2 linked regions of the Geotalea uraniireducens genome follow. The main gene of each other region encodes a partner of the protein of the gene in region 2 in a complex. Links are inferred from orthologs where the notes say so. Each region holds a gene or a part of one and is shown on either strand. Other genes may lie near its edges.

Evidence for each region.
Region 1: the proteins of QMN23_RS01870 (region 2) and QMN23_RS13040 are in contact, whole or in part, in a solved structure (PDB 1A0O), measured with the Escherichia coli proteins. The link is inferred for Geotalea uraniireducens from one-to-one orthologs.

Annotation. Positions count from the first base shown.
Region 1 is NZ_AP027151.1:2,775,552-2,778,649, forward strand. Bases 66-3,057 are described here. They hold QMN23_RS13040 (chemotaxis protein CheW), read left to right. Parts: upstream 66-537; coding sequence 538-2,577; downstream 2,578-3,057. Other genes in these bases: QMN23_RS13035 (hypothetical protein), read left to right, coding at 188-538; QMN23_RS13045 (chemotaxis protein CheW), read left to right, coding at 2,612-3,057. In the rest of the region: more of QMN23_RS13045, read left to right, coding at 3,058-3,098. UniProt on the Escherichia coli protein: Involved in the transmission of sensory signals from the chemoreceptors to the flagellar motors. CheA is autophosphorylated; it can transfer its phosphate group to either CheB or CheY.
Region 2 is NZ_AP027151.1:401,331-404,416, forward strand. Bases 98-3,077 are described here. They hold QMN23_RS01870 (response regulator), read left to right. Parts: upstream 98-1,396; coding sequence 1,397-1,759; downstream 1,760-3,077. Other genes in these bases: QMN23_RS01860 (methyl-accepting chemotaxis protein), read left to right, coding at 98-651; QMN23_RS01865 (bacteriohemerythrin), read left to right, coding at 706-1,116; QMN23_RS01875 (chemotaxis protein CheX), read left to right, coding at 1,756-2,262; QMN23_RS01880 (response regulator), read left to right, coding at 2,281-3,077. Also shown: more of QMN23_RS01860, read left to right, coding at 1-97; more of QMN23_RS01880, read left to right, coding at 3,078-3,086. UniProt on the Escherichia coli protein: Involved in the transmission of sensory signals from the chemoreceptors to the flagellar motors.

The DNA.
Region 1 (3,098 bases), 2.4 Mb from region 2 along the record:
AACCGTCCGTAACAACAGACCTTTTCTCGCTCCCGGCCGATTCCGGCAACTTCCGTCGCAGGGGTCCCCGGAAGCCCCCCAGATAACTAACTGTAATTACTGATAATTTTTCCGCCACTCCTTGGCATTGCCGCTGCAATGGTATCCCCAGAGCAGCGCATCAACACCGTTTCAGGGAGGAGCTACCATGTCAGCAGCAACAACCGCCACGATAGCAATCACCCTCGACGGCGACTGGTCGATGACCGGAGTCGCAACCCAGCTGCAACCGCTGGCCGAACACCTGGCGGCCCTGTCGCACCATGTGCCCGGCGGGCGGCCGGGCCCGAGCGGCCAGCCACTGATCAGCCTGGCCGGGATCGACGCCATCGACGCCTGCGGCCTGCAACTGCTGACCGTGTTCATCCGCCACCTCCGGCAGCTCGGTTTTGCCCCGACCCTGACCGACGTCGATCGCGACTTCCGTCTCACCGTGCAAACCCTCGGGTTTGCCCACGAGCTGGAACAGATCATCCACAGTGAACAAGGACAAGCGTGATGAGCGCCCCCGACCCTAATGCCACTACCGATATCAGCCGGTTCAACGCCGTCTTCTTCGACGAGTGCGCTGAACATCTGGCCGAACTCGAACAGATCCTCCTGGCCCTGGATATCGCCAATCCGGGCGACGAGGAACTGAACGCCCTCTTCCGGGCGGCCCACTCGATCAAGGGGGGCGCCGGGATCTTCGGCTTTTCCGACATGACGGTGGTCACCCACGAGTTGGAATCGCTCCTCGACCTGATCCGCACCCACGAGCTGGCGCTGACCGGTCCGATGGTCGATCTCTTCCTCCGGTCGGGCGATGCCATCGGCATGCAGCTGGCCGGCCATCGCGACGGCAGCGCGGTGGATCTGGCGCTGATCGACGACATCTGCGCCCAGCTTCGCCAGTGCTGCGACCGCCAGCCCGCCGCCCCGGCAGTCGAGACGTCGGCTCCCGTACCGGAGCCGACGCCGGTACCGGCTCCGGACAACCAGCGCCGCCTGGAGATCGACTTTCTGCCGGAAGACGACCTCTTTCGCCGCGGGGTACGAATCGAGAACCTGATCGCCGAACTGGCGGAACTGGGCGAACTGGCCAGCCGCTACGAAATTGCTGAAGCCGACTTGGCAACCATCGACCCCGAAAGCTGCCTGGGCCACTGGCATTTCACCCTCGATACCGCCGCCCCCGAGGAAGAGATCCGCGACATCTTCGAATTCGTCGCCGATCGCGAGCAGCTGCGGATCGCCGACGCATCGCCGGCAGAGCGGCAGGAAACGGCGCCATCCCCCGGCGTCATCCCCGGAGAAGAACCGGCAGCGCTCCTCGGCCGCCGGGCCAGCGACCGGAACGAAACAGCCCCCGGCGCCTTCGGCCGGCGCGGGCCGGAAGCCGAATCGTCGATCCGGGTCGGGGTCGGCAAGGTCGATCAGCTGATCAACCAGGTAGGCGAACTGGTCATTACCCAGGCGATGCTTGCCCAGATGGCCGGCCAGCTCGATCCGGTCCTCTTCGAAAACCTCCACCGCGGGCTGTTGCAACTGGAACGCAACACCCGCGACCTGCAGCAGAGCGTCATGTCGATCCGCCTGGTGCCGATCGGCATCGTCTTCAGCCGCTTTCCCCGGCTGGTCCGGGATCTGGCGACCAAGCTCGGCAAGCAGGTGGAACTCCGGACCGAGGGGGAGACCACCGAACTGGACAAGGGGTTGATCGAGAAGATTACCGACCCCCTCACCCACCTGGTGCGCAATTGCCTCGACCACGCCCTCGAGCTGCCGGAAGTCCGCCGCGCCGCCGGCAAGGACCCGGTCGGCACCGTCACCCTGCGGGCCGCCCAGATCGGCGGCCGGATCGTCATCGACGTCATCGACGACGGCGCCGGCCTCAACCGGGACAAAATCCTCAAAAAGGCCGCTGAACGCGGCATTCCGGCCAGCGAGGCAATGGCCGACGAGGAGGTCTGGCAACTGATCTTCGCTCCCGGCTTCTCCACCGCCGAGGTGATTACCGACATCTCCGGCCGCGGCGTCGGGATGGACGTGGTACAGAGAAACGTCCAGGCGCTCGGTGGCCGGATCCAGCTCAGCTCCGAGCCGGGACGCGGGACGCGGGTCACCATCAGCCTGCCGCTCACCCTGGCGATCCTCGACGGCCTTTCCGTCGCCGTCGGCGCAGAGAAATTCATCATCCCGCTCAACTCGATCATCGAGTCGCTGCAGCCGCAGGCCGAAGAGGTCAAGACGGTCAACGGCCGGCGGGTGGTGCTGGTCCGCGGCGAATACATCCCGCTGCTGCCGCTTCACCAGCTGTTCAACCTGGAAGCGACGGTGACCGAGCCGGAACGGGGAATCGTGGTCCTGATCGATGTCCAGGGGGAAAAGGCGGCGGTCCTGGTCGACGCCCTTTTAGACGAGCACCAGGTGGTAATCAAGAGCCTGGAGGAAAACTACCGGAAAGTCGCGGGGACCGCTGGCGCAACGATCCTGGGGGACGGCAAGGTCGCCCTGATCCTCGACGTCGGCGCCCTGCTCGAAATGTGGAAAGACTAGTGGCTCTGGCAAACAGGAACAGGAGGAGGGAACGATGACCATACGTGCGGAACAGGAAACGGGAGAGCGGGGAGTGGGGCCGGCACCGCGGGAATACCTCACCTTTACCCTCGGCAACGAGGAGTACGGCATGGATATTCTCAAGGTCCAGGAGATCCGCGGCTACGATGCCGTCACCCGGATCGCCAACGCCCCGGAATTCCTCAAAGGGGTGATCAACCTGCGGGGAGTGATCGTCCCGATCGTCGACATGCGGATCAAGTTCAACCTTGGCACCCCGACCTACGACGAGTTCACGGTGGTGATCATCATGAACGTGCTGGGACGGGTGGTCGGCATGGTGGTTGACGGCGTGTCGGACGTGGTCACCCTCGCTGCGGAGCAGATCAGGCCCGCCCCGGAACTGGGCGCCGGCCTCGACACCCGCTACATCACCGGGCTCGGCACCCAGAACGGCCAGATGCTGATCCTGGTCGACATCGAGCAACTGATGGGCAGCGACGAAATGCAGCTGATCGACA
Region 2 (3,086 bases):
CTGGCCAATGATTCGGCCCAGACTGGAGCCCAGGTCGTTCAGAAGACGGTTGAGGTGATGGCCCGGATCGCCGATCGGGTAATGGATTCGGCTCGGACCGTCGAAAGCCTCGGTAGCCGGAGCGACCAGATCGGTGAGATTATTTCCACAATTGAGGATATTGCCGATCAGACGAATCTGCTTGCCCTTAACGCTGCCATCGAAGCGGCCAGGGCCGGCGAGCAGGGACGTGGCTTTGCCGTCGTTGCCGACGAGGTGCGGGCATTGGCAGAACGCACTTCCCGAGCAACCCGGGAAATTTCCCAGATGATCAAGGGAATCCAGGACGAGACCAAAGGGGCGGTTTCCGCCATGGAGCAGGGGGTCAGAGAAGTGGAGAACGGCAGGTCCGAGGCGGCTCGTTCCGGAGAAGCGATCCAGGCGATTCTGGAGCAGTTCCGGATGCTCGATGCTCAGGTCGGAGAAATTTCAACGACCGCCGACGAGCAGACCCGGACCACGACGGAAATCAGTTCCAGCGTGATGGAGATTACCGATATTATCGAAGCGACGGCGGCGGGGGCCAATGACTCGGCTGAAGCGGCCGCCGGCTTGGCCCATCTTGCCGAAGAACTGAAACAACTGGTTGGGCGGTTCAAACTGGCATCTTGAGCAAGCGAGGTTTGCGTTTTCCCGATAACGGGAAATTTACATCCTGAGGAGGAAATGATGGCCCTGATTACCTGGAGCGACGGTCTGAGTGTTAAGGTGCGGCAGTTCGACGACCAACACAAGAAACTGGTGGAGATGGTCAACCAGCTGCATGATGGGATGAAAGCCGGTAAAGGAAGCCAGGTCTTGGGGGATATCCTCAAGTCGCTCATTTCGTATACCCAGACCCATTTTGCCGCCGAGGAGCAGTTGATGAGAACGCACAACTACCCCGATTTCGAGGCGCACAAAAAAGAACATAACGCCCTCGTCATGCAGGTCCTTGATCTGCAGAAGCAACTGCAGGGCGGCAAGCCGGTGCTGACCCAGAATGTGATGAACTTCCTCCGTGACTGGCTTACCAAGCATATCCAGGGGGATGACAAAAAGTACGGCCCCTTTTTCAACGGGAAAGGCGTCGCCTAGTACGCCGGCCGGCGGTAGGCCTGCTCGGTAATGGAACGAACCATGCATGGGTGATGAGGATGGCGTGATGCTCCGATTTGCAGGCTTGCGAGCATTCGGTGGAACTGTGCCGGAAGGTTTTTTGTTCTGAAGGTTGCCTGGTAGCCGGATCAAATTATTGACGCTCCGCTGTTTGTTGGGGGCGTCAATAAATTTCCTGGCCGGTGCCCTCGATCATGGTTGACCGCAGAGAGTAAATCAATACTGTAATTACAGCAATGTGCAGAGAAGGAGACAAATTATGGCCAATGTACTGATCGTAGACGATTCTTCGACCATGCGGAAGATCATTTCGCGGTCGCTCCGCCAAGCGGGACTTCCCATTGACGAAATCTTCGAAGCCGGCGATGGTATTGAAGGATTGAATGTCCTTTCCGGCAAAGGGGTTGACCTGATCCTCTCGGATATCAATATGCCGAACATGGACGGCCTGGAGTTTATCAAGCAGGCGCGGGCCAACGGCCACAAGGCCCCGATCGTGATGATTACCACCGAGGGGGGGGAAGATATCCTCAAGGAGGCAATGAATAACGGCGCCAGCGACAGCATCAAAAAGCCATTTACCCCGGACCAGTTGCATGAGAAACTCGGAGGGCTGCTATGAGCCTGAATAATGATGTGGCTGAATCAGCCAAGCTGAGCGAAGAGGATGTCGCCGGCTACATCATCGGCGCCACCAAGGAAGTCTTTGGCACTATGGTGATGATGGAACTTGAGGACCAGTATCCGCTTCAGGAGCCGGTCACCAAATTCCATTGCAGCGTTACCGGGATGGTCGGCCTGGCCGGTACCTATACCGGCATCCTTTCCATCCATTGCCCACAGGAGTTCGCTTTGCGGATCACCTCGTCCATGCTCGGCATGGAGGTGGAAGAGGTCGGTGAAGATGTGAACGATGCGCTCGGCGAGATTGCCAATATGCTCGGCGGCTATGTCAAAATGGTGCTTTCCAAGGGCGGGCTTGATCTCCATCTATCGGTCCCGACCGTCATCTCCGGCGAAGAATACACTTTGAATGCCATGGCCGATACCGATTGCGTCATCATCCCCTTCGTCAATGACGGAGAACGGTTTCTGGTTGGGCTGAAGCTGCAGAAAGAATCCTAGCAGGAGCGCTTTTGAATCATGGAAGGTTTTGCTACCCTCACTTCCGTAGTTGATAATGCCTTCAAACAAGCCGCAGAAGACAGCGGCATGCTCCTTGGGCAGGAACTTACCATCGGTGAGGCCGATCGGATCGCGACCAACCGCCAGACGTACTTCTGCGATATGGATGATCTCTGCTTTGTTGCGGAAATCACTTCCAGTGGCGAATTTGCCGGTAAGTTCTATACGGTAATCGGTTTGCGGGATGCCATCTGTATGAGCGGCTATTTGCTCGGGATTCCGCCGGCTCGTATTAATGAAAAACGCCGGCTGGCCATTATGGAGGATGACGATGTCGATGCGTTCTCCGAGATTGTCAACCAGGTGGTTGGTTCGTTCAATTCAATTTTTCAGCCCGCCTTCACCAATAAAGTCCACCTGAAGGTTGCCCCGCCGCAAAAGTTCATCCCCGAGACGACCGAGATCACCGAGACTGAGCCGGTTCCTGACAGTGAATACCTGCTTTTCCGCGGCCGGATGGAGATGGCGGGACAGGAGATGGGCTACCTCGATCTGCTGATTCCTGCTCCACTGGCCGAATTGTTCGACCCGCCGGAGGTGGTTGAGGAAGAACCCGCGGCTGTTGCGGTTGAAAGCGATGCGGAGTCTGAAGCGGCACCGGGGGCTGACGACGGAGCCGACGAATCGGATGTCACGGCCGGTGAAGAGGCGGCTGTCACAGTTTCTCAGGCCGCTTCGTCGCGTAAGGTGCTGATTCTGGAAGACGACGACGGGGACCGGCAGCTGCTGCGGGAATTTTTGGCCAGCCGCGGCTATGAACCGAT